Regions from separate parts of the Robertmurraya sp. genome, predicted to be linked through region 3. Evidence: riboswitches for the same ligand, from Rfam matches in the RefSeq annotation. Region 3 holds a riboswitch; each other region holds the start of a gene.

Region 1 (4,206 bases), on a different contig from region 3:
TACGTACAAAAAGCTAGGTCATAATTTTCTTCCTTTAAGCCTTGGATGATATTCTGTGTTGTTCCTTGTATACACGAAAACGTCACTTGTCCGCCCTCATTTGCTTCCATAAAGGACTGAATAATTGATGGGACAAAATCAGCGCCTAAGGAAAAAATGAATGCTAAGTCAATGATACCCGTATTGGCATTGGTGAGCTTTTGAAGATTCCTTTCACCCTTTTCAAGCTCCTCTAATCCGTTTTCCACATAGGTTAAAAAATATTGGCCGTACTTTGACAGCTTGATATTTCTACCAACCTTTTCAAATAACTTTATACTTAATTCTTTTTCAAGCTCGCCTATTGCCTGACTAAGACTTGGTTGTGTGATATATAGCTGAGCTGCTGCTTTTGTATAATGCTGCGTTTTGGCTAGCACACGAAAATATTGTAAATGTTTCAGGTTCATAAACAGCGCCCTCCCTGTTTCCAATCTTTAAACAAAGTATATGATGTTTTTTAGACAAGAAAAAGGACTGAATATGAACAAAAAAGCACTCTTTTGAGTGCTTTTGCGTTCTTTATGGTTTCATTGTTTTCCAGCTTCCCACATGGTGGATAGCAACTCCATTGTATCCAAGAGTTGTTCCATAATGAGAGGCAACAGTAGCAAGTTGCTCGTTCATGTAGGCTTCTCCTTCTTCAAAAAAAGAAATCATATCTCCTTCGTCTGTTGCACCTGTTTCTACACCGATTACTAATGTCTTATTATGTTTCCCAGCAAAGGCAACTTCATTTTTTACGATTTCAATGATGGCAGGAGCTGTATCACGGTAGGCCATAATCGTTACACTATTCGTTTTTGTAATGACCCACTCCGCTAGATTTCCTTTACCATACGTATTATTATAAGAAACTTCATCAAACCAGAATGGCAGGTCCGCTTCAAGTGGTAGTTTTAATCCTGCAGCTGAAGTATTCGCTTTTGTTATCAGTTCTTGATAACTTTTTACAGTAGCTGCTCTATTCGTATTCCAACCGCTATATAAGTAGGGCTCTACATCTAAATGAATCCCCGTAAATTTTTGAGAAGCGGTTGACCCTGCTTGATAGGTTTTTAACCAATTCATAAGAGCATCTTGGTTTCTGTAGCCTTTTGGTGCCACCCAACCCGGCGCTCCATCTAGAGCATATACTTTTATCCCTTTTACCGATGCCTTCGTAATAAAGCTACGGTATACATTCATAGGGATATCACGATCGAATTGTACATAGACTTTGTTGATTTGCTTTTGTTCAAGAAAGCTTAAGGTTCCTGTTTCATTACTCACAATTTCCCACGGATTCCAAAGCCATGTGGAGCGATCTACTGTTGATGCACTCATTTTTGATCCAAAGCCTCCAATTGAAAAAAGCAAAACAATAATCATTGATACAACGAGCTTTTTCACTTCATGTTCCCCCATTCTGCCAGCCGAGGCTCACAAAATGAGACCTGGCAACCTGACGACCATTCGCATGACAAGCGATTAGGCTCACGGCTTTGCGTCCTTCCCTTTCGGAAAAGTTTGCCTTTTACAGTTTTTCTTTAATTATACTTTATTAAAACAGACTTTTGCCTCAGGTATTTTTACCCAATCAATAATTTTCTTAATCTTTTTATTATAAAGAAAGATAGAACTCCGATTAAGGCAATGTACAACTCAATGATCCATAAGCTTTTAATGTATCCAGTTTGATAGAAAGCTAAAGGAAAATCAATCGCCGCATGAGCGACTATAGCGAGCAATACGTATTGGAATTTCTTTTTGATAACAGCAACTAATACAAGTAAGCTGAAAGCGATTTGCATAAAGAGGGCAAAGAAGCGTTCTGGTATTGCCCATAAGTAGTGAGAAACTCCCTGATTTAATAATGTTTCTTTAATGGTTGCTGCCTGATCACTTGGAAGACTAGCTCCGATAGATGAATCAAATGTACCTGTATTGATCATGGTTGCAAAGATAAGAAATGGCACTACCGTTGAAAGAGCAATTACTACTGCTTCAATGCCACCCCAGCCAACCCCAAAGGATAGACCACCCTTGTAATCCTGATATTTTTTTAATAGCCAAATAAAAAGAATATAGCGTCCTACTTCCTCAAAAATCCCTGCAGCAAAACCGCCATATAATCCAAATAACCATGGATGTTCCACATAGTTTGGAAAACTGGTTATGACGACAACATGAAGAAGTTTCTCTAATACTTGAGTAATAATAACAAACCCGATGCTACCTATTATTAACGGCTTGAGAGAAATTCCTACTTGTTTTTTTGTAAAAAGAATGGCAGTAACAAATAGAAGAATAGAAAATATAATAACTGCAATCATGCTCGAGATCGTTGCATTGCTTATCATCGTAAATCCCCCTTGTTTTTTTATTATCATTATTGATAATGATAATATTAAAGTAAGAGTAATAATCTGTCAATGAATTTTGTTCATTTTTCCCAATTAAAAAAAGCACCTCTAGGAAGTGCTTCTTATCTTCTTGCCACATGAACCTTTAATTGTTTCCCTTTTACCGTTGTATGTTTCATTTCAGACAACACAAGTGACCCTTTTCCATTTAGGATTTCTACATAAGAGACCGTGTCAAGAATCGTGATAATTCCGATATCCTCTGCAGTTACACCATCAATTTTTGAAATGGTTCCTACAAAATCAACAGCGCGCAGCTTCTTTTTCTTGCCGCCATTAAAATAGAGTTTGGTGATATCCTTATTGAGTTCTTCACTTTTTAGTTGCTTAATCTCCGGTTCCGAACTAATCTTCTTTTCAAAGGCAGGTCGTGATCTCTCCAACTGTCCCGAAGCAGGTTTCACCTTCTGTGGAATAGAAAAACCAATTAATTGTTCTATCTCTTCTAACAATCGTTTTTCTCTATCTGTCACAAAAGTAGTAGCCTTTCCTTTCAAGCCCGCCCGCCCGGTTCTTCCAGTACGATGCACATAGCTCTCTTTTTCATATGGGATATCAAAGTTCACCACGAGTGAAATATTTTCGATATCAATTCCTCGTGCTGCCACATCGGTTGCGATTAGATAGCGGAACTCTCCCCGTTTAAATTCACTCATCACATCTAGACGATCTTCCTGTATCATTCCACCATGTATTTTATCGCAATCATATCCAAGCTTCGTTAGATGATCGACGACCATATCGACACGGTCTTTTGTCCGGCAAAAAATGATACAGCTATCCGGGTTTTCAATAATCGTTACATTTTGCAATAATTGAAGTTTTTCATCTTCCTCCACCCAAAATAATGAATGCTCAATTAATCCTTCTGAAGTACTTGAAGATTCAATCTCAACCTCCACAGGAGAGTGTAAATAGTTTTGAGCTAGCTTTTTTATGGTATCAGGAAGAGTGGCTGAAAAGAGCATGGTTACTCGATTTTTTGGCATTTCTTCAATAATTGCCTCCACTTGTTCGATAAAGCCCATGTTTAGCATTTCATCCGCTTCGTCAATCACTAGGTATCGGACACGATCTAACACAAGGGTCCCTTTTTGAATATGATCAAGCAGTCGACCTGGTGTCCCTACAACCACATGAGTTTTTTGCTTAAGTTTCGTTTTTTGATACATAAAGGATTGCTTTCCGTATACTTCTACTGCATTGATTCGTTTTAACCGGCCGATATTTATAAAATCTTCTTTTATCTGTACAGCTAACTCTCGAGTAGGGGTAAGCACGAGAGCTTGTGGTTTATTTTCTGCCCAATCGATCATTTCACAAATCGGAATGGCAAAGGATGCTGTTTTTCCACTTCCTGTACGTGACTTTACGACCACATCGCGCTCCTCTATCACAAGCGGAATGACCTTCCTTTGAACTTCAGTTGGTTGTTGATATTGTAAGCTCGCTAAAGTACTCAATATTTCTTCACTTAAGGTGAAATCTGTAAAATCCATCATACAGCCTCTTTTCAAAAATTCTTTACAATACTAATTTTACCGAACGTATTCTTTTTATTAAGCCAATATGTAAAGTACATTTCATTTGACCACATATTCATTAAAATGTACATGTTTCTTTAGGAACAGAGGGAAAATACTTTCACGATGCCTAAATCTTTTATTTTCAGCAGCTAAATCTTTTACGGGAGGCACTCATCGTGCTAAATCATGTAGACGTAGTAATTGTTGGAGCTGGCCTATCTGGTCTTGCTGCTGGA
Region 2 (4,206 bases), on a different contig from region 3:
CCGTGAGTAGGAAAAACACTAATTCCCATACTAGCTGTCGTTCGAAATAATTTTTCTTCGAGATAAAATCCGGGTTTAAACGCCTCTATAATTCTTTTAGCTATGTTAATAGTAATATCAAACTCGCTGATATTCGGAATAATCAGGACAAATTCGTCCCCCCCTACTCGGGCAAGTGTATCTTCATTTCTTATACAGCTTAAAATTCGGTTTCCTGCTTCGATGATCATTGCATCACCAAAGTCATGCCCTAAATTGTCATTAATGAATTTTAATCGATCTAAGTCAATATACAAGATCCCCATCATAGATCCATGGTTTTTGGCTTCTTGTATATGACTATGCATAAGTTCTAATAATTTTCTACGGTTTGGTAACCCTGTTAAATAGTCATTATAGGCCAGTTGCTCAATGGTTTTCATATGTTCTTTTTGCTTGGTAACATCTTTTGAGATGCAAAATACACCCGTTACGAATGATTTAACGATGATAGGCATTACAGTGACATCCAGGTCGACCCTACGGCCTTCTTTATGAAATGCTTGGATCTGTATTCGTTGTGGTTTACCTGACAAAACTTGAACAAATAATTGTTCTGCCCCATTTCTAAATTCAGGCGCAATTAAATCAAGGGGGTATTGTTGAATCATTTCTTCCCTTGAATACCCAAATGTTCGAATGGCCATTTCGTTAACAGTGATGATATTTCCTTCAAGATCTAGTGAGAACACACTATCTAAGTTGTTATCAAACAGAGATTTATAGCGATTTTCAGTTAGTTCTAGTTTATTTTCTTCTACAAGGCGATCTGTAATATCTTGCATCGTTCCAATTGTTTGAATGGGTCGTCCATTATCATCGAGAAGGCATTGAGAGATGGAATGTAGTGTTCTTATACTTCCATCATCTAATATTATGCGGTAGATATTCGTAACGTTTTCCCCTGTAATTTCCTTTTCTCTACTATTTATTAAAGTATCTCGATCCTCAGAATGAACTTTGGACAATAAATACTCAAACGTAGGATTGATATTTGGAGACAACCCAAAGAGTTTGTAAGTCTGGGGGCTCCAAGTTAACTTATTGTTCACATTGTCAAATTCCCAATAGAGAATGCCTGCTATCTTTTGGGCCTGTGATAATACTTTTTCACTTTTTTCCAACTCATTCTGGATTTGACGCTTTTCTGTGACGTTAACGACACTTCCCACAACTACTTTCTTCCCATTAAAGGCTTGTAAAGAAGGATAAAGGTCTAAGTAGAGTTCTATACCATCCTTTCTTTTAGCTTTCACTTGATAATGGCTACTTACCTTTTTACCATCAAGCCTATCTTTGACATTCATAGACACTTTTTCGTGGTATTCTTCAGACAACAAATCATACGAGGTTATTGGTTTTTCATAGATTTCTTTTCGTGTATAACCGAATAATTCAGCAAAAGCAGGACTGACGTAAAGGAAAGCATTATCTTTATAGATAAAAGCAGCTATGGTCGAATTTTCAAGTGTTAGTTTATACTTTTCGATTTCCACTTGGTAACCAAAATACTTTAACTGTTGTTTCTTCACATACTCTAAAAAGATATATAACGGAATTATAGACATAACCATCAAAATAAGTTGAAATATCCAAGAAGGGATATTTAGAGCCAGGGATAAGTTGTGAATGATTATATGGTCAAGAAAGATGGTTAGAAACATCATCAGAAAGTATATAAATAAGACTGGGTATGTATAATTAGTGGACCATTGCATGACTACACCTTCTAGATTAATTTCAATTAATGAAAAGCTTTATATTCTATATTTGTAATAAGTCGTTTTTCTTATTATTGTTCTCATAGGTTTTTTATATGAATAACTATGAATAAAGTTATATTTTATCCTAAGTTGGTAAAAAAAACCACAACCATTTTCCCACCTATCCAGTATTAAATTTAGTAAAAGTTCTCGAAAAGTTTAAGATTTAGGAATTTAGTAAAAAAGCTCACCAAAAAGATTGGTGAACTTTAATAGAACGGATCAGACGCCCCGTAAAATTATTCCAACCCTTTTCGGAAACCCGGCCGTCATTGCTAAACTAAACTAAAGCTTTAGACCCGTAGCTTTGCGTCCTTATTTTTCAATAAGTTTGCCATTATCGATGGTTATTTACTATGTATATCGTCTTACATTTGAGTTATTTAAGTGGGAAATTCAGTTAAATTCTAATAATGTCTATAGCTGATTAAACATAACAAGTGATCGTTCTCCGACATATTTTAAATTAAAATTGTCGTTAGTTCATCACTCTGCAACAATACAGAGACGTGTCTGAAAGGTCGAGACGATGATGGTCAAGCATTTCTTTAAAAGCGTTCATACGACCAAACCAATAATCTTCTCCATTTTTCATATACTGTTTTCTTGCTGATTCGTATTCGTCTTTGGCCCATTGTATTAATTCTTGTGATTTCATGTTGATTCCTCCACTAGATCTATATGCCTATACAATATCAGTTAATGAAAGCGCATACAAGGACTAAAGTCACATTTTTACAGATTCTCTAAATCTAGCACTTTACTTAGAAAGATTGCTCTTCCTGTGTTCTCGTTCGATGTGACATTCACTTCTTTTACTTCTTTGTTTATTGTTTATTGTTTATCAAATGGCTGTTTTCGTATAGGCGTTCAACTATGTGGTTAGACATCTATGAAGAGTTCAGCGAACTATCAAAGTCAGAGAAAATGGCACTGTTTAATGCGATGAAAGAAGATTTATTTCCAGATGAAACAGACAAAATTACCGAACTATTGAAATCCATTAGGGAATCACGTTTTTCCTCTGGTATGGGGATTGTGGGAAATCTTTCAATGATATGACAAACACACCTTTTTCAGGTTCTCGGTACCCTGAAAAATGGGTGAAGTATATTGAAATGATGGTAGAAGGTTATACCCTACCTAAAATCGCTGAACGCCTTAAAATACACATTTCTACTTCGTTTTATTGGAGACATAAAATCTTGAACGTATTAGGTAGTCTCGGATTTGAACAGCTTTGAGAGTGACGAAACCTTCTTAAAAGAGTCTATGAAAGGTAAACGAAAAATAACACATAGAGAACCGAAAGAGCGTGGTGGCAAAGACCAAAAGAGAGGCATTTCCAATCTTAAAATCGCAGTGGTTGTAGCCCAAGACCGTAATGGTAATGTAGTAGCTCGAAAAGCTGGTCGTGGGCGTGTACGAGCAGAAGAAATAGATACCGTAATTGGGGAATATATAGACCCCTCTGCTTTGCTATGCACAGATACAGCTACAAATTATAAGAAGTTCGCTTTAATTAAGGGTTTAAAACACGAAACTGTTAATGTGAGCAAAGAAGGGTATGTCAAAAAGGGCATATACCACGTTCAACACGTCAATAACTTTCATAAACGCTTGGAAGATTGGATGGTTAGGTTTCAAGGAGTAGCAACAAAATACTTGGATAACTACCTATATTGGTTTCGTTGGCTTGAATTGAGTAAACAAATAGCATTTGATGAACGAGTCAAACATATGCTTGTTTCTGCTTGCTAAAAATCAAATCACTTAACAATAGAAATGCTAAAAGGTTAATTATTGGATTCGTATTTGTTGCTTCCTGGGAGTTTCTTGATTTCATTCCAAGATTCTATCGCTTCTTCACGACTTTTTCCTTGATTTTTAGGGTCTGCAAAATAATCACGAATGTATCGGTTATATTCGAATTGAGGTGCAATTTTTTTCTTGTATGAAGGGTCTTTCTTGCGTTCCTCCTCCTCATACCAAGCGTTTACAACATCACGATACGTCTTTCCAACGCTATTTTTAAAGTAGTTTTGAATATAGGTCGAAAAGTGGAATTTCGGGATTACTGTCTTAAAAAAAGCTCTTACATCTTGACTACAACGATGGTTTTCTGTAATGACTGTATCCAGACTTAAATCTGTTTGTGGTTCTATCTTCTTATTTACTCTTGATTTTCTGATAGGCTTTTTTATCTCCCCTGTCAGAAGATATGTTTCTATTCTATCGGAAATCTCTATTTTAGAGCCTGAAGCACTTATTCCATTTTCTCTACAAAATGATTGTAATTCTTCTTTTAACCAATAGTAATCTCTAAAACTTTCTACACTAATATCTTTTGTTAGATTAGATCTCATAAAACACACCCCCATTTATTTCCATTATAGAACAAATG
Region 3 (4,206 bases):
ATCCCGTTATTCTAACTTTTAACAAACTACATTATGATGCAGCTATCATTGGAAACCATGAGTTCAACTATGGCCTATCCACATTAAAACAAAGCGTCTCTGAAGCTCAATTTCCCATTTTATCTGCCAATATACTTAACAATCAAACAAAAGAACCTTTCTTTGGCAAACCCTACACCATTAAAATACTTCCAGAAGGCATAAAGGTGGCCATTTTAGGTTTAACAACACCTTATATCCCAAACTGGGAGAAAGCAGAACATATAGATGGATTAGAATTTGAGGATGCTGTGGAAAGTGCTAAAAAGTGGATTCCTCATATCAAAGAAAACGAACAACCTGATCTTTTCGTTGTTTCCTATCATGGTGGCTTTGAAAGAAACCTCAAAACTGGAGAACCAACCGAAGCGGTCACAGGTGAAAACCAAGCCTATCAACTATGCCAAGAAGTAGAAGGCATTGATGTGTTATTAACGGGACATCAGCACCGCTTATTGGCCGATGAGCTAAACGGTGTTACGATTGTTCAACCTGGAAACAGTGGAGTTTGTATGGGGCAGGTTGATATAGAGTTTACTTTGGATCGTGATCATAAATGGAAGTGTCTTTCTAAAAAAGCCTCTCTTGTTCCGGTTAAGGAGTGGAAAGAAGATGAGGAAATATTACGATTGATTCTACCTTACGAAGAGAAAACGCAAAATTGGCTCGATCAACCCATCGGACGTATTCAAGGCGATATGATCATAAAAGATCCTTTCCTTGCGCGTATAAAAGAACACCCTTTTATAGAATTTATCAACCAGGTACAAATGGAAGCAAGTAACGTTGATATATCCAACACCGCTCTGTTCAGCAATCATGCCATTGGCCTTCCAACGAACGTAACGATGAGGGATATTGTTTCAAATTATATCTATCCAAATACGTTGACGGTATTAGAGCTAACGGGACAAGATATTAAGGATGGATTAGAAAAAAGCGCTACTTATTTTATCGTAAACGAAAATGGAGAAATAGCAGTAAATCCCCAATTCATCGACCCTAAGCCTCAACATTATAATTACGATATGTGGGAAGGAATTCAATACACAATTGATGTTGGAAAACCAGTTGGTGAACGAATTGTTTCTCTAATGAAGAATGGTGAAACTTTGGATCGGAAGCAAAAGTATCACGTGGTCATGAATAATTACCGCGCTACCGGTGGTGGGAACTATTCTATGTATAAGGGAAAGAAAGTCATAAAAGAAATTCAAATCGACATGACTGAACTGCTTGCTAATTATTTTTCCAAGTATGGAACAGTAAAAGCTACAGTCAATGATAATTGGAAGGTAATTCAAACGTAAAAAGGTGACAATGGTTAGCCCCCATTGTCACTCTTCATTCCCTGATTCTGCCCTAATTAACTACCGTTTTATTTTTCCCTGTTCTCTTTGCTGTATAAAGTGCTGTATCTGCCCCTTTAAAGAGATCTTCCTTGTTCATTCCAGGCAACAGTTTTTGTACACCAATACTGATTGTTACGTGTCGCCCTTTGAGCTCAGGGAAACTAGTGTTTGCAATACTTTCCCGGATGTTTTCCACCCTTATAATAAAATCCTCTTCCGACGTTCCCATTGTGATAATTCCAAATTCCTCTCCTCCGTACCTAGAAGGAAAGTCATCGCCAACAGAGAAAAATTTAATTTGCCTTGCGACTTCTATAATGACACTGTCTCCAGCTCTATGGCCGAACGTATCATTGATTTGTTTGAAATTATCAATGTCAAGGACGGCTACATGAACGTTTAACTCCTCTGATGAACGTAAACCAACAATCGAATCCAACTGTTCATGAAAAGACCTGTGATTATATAACTCCGTAACAGGATCTAACCGGGAAAGCCTTTCCATTTGAATGTTTTTAGAGAATAGATCATTTTTTTCTTTTGTTGTTTTTAACAATTCTTTCATCACTTGATCACTATGTTTCATGAGGCTGTATATAAGTAGTGAAATCCCTAATAAAATTAAGATAATAATAATCAAATCTGCTGTATCCATAGAAGCATGTACCGGTTCATAAAAAAAATAAATGAATAAAAAAGTGAGGATCGATATAAACACTGAAAAGCGAATGATTCTTTTATTATAGAAAAACAATGAGACCAGAACAGGAGTAATGAGTAAAACCATCAAAATTACTTTATCGTAAATACTAATAATTATGATGCTAATAAAAAGAGTAATTACAATCATGATATAGTACTCCGTGTGTTTCCGGAATTTACTCATAAACAGCTCTGCACATGCCATGACAGCGATAAATTTAAATAATGGAAATAAAATCACTTCTAAAAAAAATAACCACTTATCATAAGTAGTAAGAAAAAAGTGTATACCTGTCCCTAACAAATACAGTCCAATAATAACCCATAGGGTATTCAATATATCACGAATAAGTAACCTTTTATCAAACATCTCTTCTCTATTCATTTGATCTTCCTCCAATTTCACGTAGCATGTTAGCACTTCGTGAAAGCCATCTCTGGCTGTATTCGATAACCTGGCAATCTTAGCTTTCACCTTAGACCCACGGTTTTGCGTCTCTACCTTTCAGTAGATTTGCCTTTTCGTAATTGGAATAATTACTACTTTAGTACTATTATACTCGCAATATTGATGGATAGATATATGATTGCAAATTGTAAAATCAACCAATTGGTGACATAAAAAAAGAGCCTTCATAAATGAGGACTCTCGCCTTACTATACTGTCATTTTCCAACTAGAAAAAGCTAGCCAATTTTCTTGTTCCTTGTAATCCGGCATAATTTTCCCAACAAGTCTCCAAAAAGAACGATCATGATTTAAATGCAACATATGGCACATTTCGTGCACAACCACATAATCAATTACCCTTTGGGGTGCCATCGCAAGCTTCCAGTTAAAAGTTAACTGCTGATTGGAATCACAAGTTCCCCACGTACGATTGCTGTCATTAATACGGACCACCTTTGGCTTTATTTTAAAGTTGCTTTGATAAGACTTAATACTCTTCTCTACCAATGTCTTACATTGCTGATAGTAGAAGCGCTTTAGTGCCTGTCTAATTTTTTCTTCCTCTAACTCTTTTACATAGATAAACAGTTTATTTTCTTCAAACTTCACATGATTCTGCGTAAGATTTGCGTCGTGAAAGATTTGGATGGGGTAGGTGTTTCCTAAATAAAGAAAACTTTCGCCATGGTCATAAACCTTTTCCTGCGGTCCAAGCGCTCGCGCCTTCATTTCCTTAGACTTCTCTTGAATCCAGTCCCATTTTTCTTCGATAAATAAAAGCACATACTCATTGGGTGTTCCTTTAGGAGCCTGGACTTCAATATTTCCATAAACATCAACGGAAATTCCAATAGACTTGCGTTTTTTGTAGTTTATATTGTAACTGATCGTTTCACCTGAATAGTTGTGTATCATGTCATCACCTTTATCTGCGAAATGCTATACCCTCCATTTTATGATGATTCCCTATATGATCTCAAGAGCCTTTGTAAAAATGACATTTGTCATGTGATTTTCATGACATCCCTTACTAAAATCACCTTTTCCATGATTATACAATGAAAGTATCAAATCAGGAGGTGTTCAAATATGAACGAGGTCATTCGCTTAACTAATGTATCAAAATCTTTCCAGCAAAAGACGGCTGTTAACCATATCAACTTTTCGATTAATAAAGGAGAAATAGTGGCCATCTTAGGACCGAATGCTGCAGGAAAAACAACTACGATATCCATGATTTTAGGTTTACTTAAGCCCTCAGCAGGCAACATCCAAATCTTTGGACTTTCCCCAAAAGCAAAGAACGTACGTGAGAAAATTGGCGTGATGATGCAGGAAGTTAGTATGATGCCTGGCTTAAAGGTTCACGAAATACTCACACTTATACGAAGCTATTATCCTAATCCCCTTTCACTTGATGAACTTATTGAAATAACCGGTCTAACAGAGCAAGATCTAAAAACACAGGCAGAAAAATTATCAGGCGGTCAAAAACGTCGAGTTAGCTTTGCCCTTGCACTTGCCGGAAATCCCGATCTCATCATTTTTGACGAACCGACTGTAGGCATGGATATCTCATCAAGAAACCGGTTTTGGCAAACCATTAATTCTCTAGCCAAACAAGGAAAGACCATTCTTTTCTCTACTCACTATTTGCAGGAGG

The links. A riboswitch is a leader RNA that binds a small molecule or an ion and turns the genes downstream of it on or off. The one in region 3 is predicted to bind cyclic di-GMP.
Region 1: it holds a riboswitch for cyclic di-GMP, as region 3 does, so the genes downstream of both, ACGLXV_RS18615 (amidase) here and ACGLXV_RS11565 (GGDEF domain-containing protein) in region 3, are expected to answer to the same signal.
Region 2: it holds a riboswitch for cyclic di-GMP, as region 3 does, so the genes downstream of both, ACGLXV_RS19155 (sensor domain-containing protein) here and ACGLXV_RS11565 (GGDEF domain-containing protein) in region 3, are expected to answer to the same signal.

The regions. Positions count from the first base shown of each region.
Region 1 covers NZ_JAKFCQ010000149.1:25,035-29,240, forward strand. The annotation lists gene ACGLXV_RS18610 (LysR family transcriptional regulator) at 1-449, opposite strand, end outside; gene ACGLXV_RS18615 (amidase) at 562-1,431, opposite strand; cyclic di-GMP riboswitch class I at 1,475-1,563, opposite strand; gene ACGLXV_RS18620 (YhfC family intramembrane metalloprotease) at 1,611-2,381, opposite strand; gene ACGLXV_RS18625 (DEAD/DEAH box helicase) at 2,507-3,946, opposite strand; gene ACGLXV_RS18630 (flavin monoamine oxidase family protein) at 4,147-4,206, shown strand, end outside.
Region 2 covers NZ_JAKFCQ010000152.1:11,660-15,865, reverse strand. The annotation lists gene ACGLXV_RS19155 (sensor domain-containing protein) at 1-1,757, opposite strand, end outside; cyclic di-GMP riboswitch class I at 2,056-2,148, opposite strand; gene ACGLXV_RS19150 (hypothetical protein) at 2,281-2,460, opposite strand; partial or broken gene ACGLXV_RS19145 (IS1595 family transposase) at 2,679-3,563, shown strand; gene ACGLXV_RS19140 (DUF6434 domain-containing protein) at 3,599-4,168, opposite strand.
Region 3 covers NZ_JAKFCQ010000084.1:47,724-51,929, forward strand. The annotation lists gene ACGLXV_RS11560 (bifunctional metallophosphatase/5'-nucleotidase) at 1-1,349, shown strand, start outside; gene ACGLXV_RS11565 (GGDEF domain-containing protein) at 1,402-2,478, opposite strand; cyclic di-GMP riboswitch class I at 2,540-2,622, opposite strand; gene ACGLXV_RS11570 (M48 family metallopeptidase) at 2,751-3,458, opposite strand; gene ACGLXV_RS11575 (ABC transporter ATP-binding protein) at 3,633-4,206, shown strand, end outside.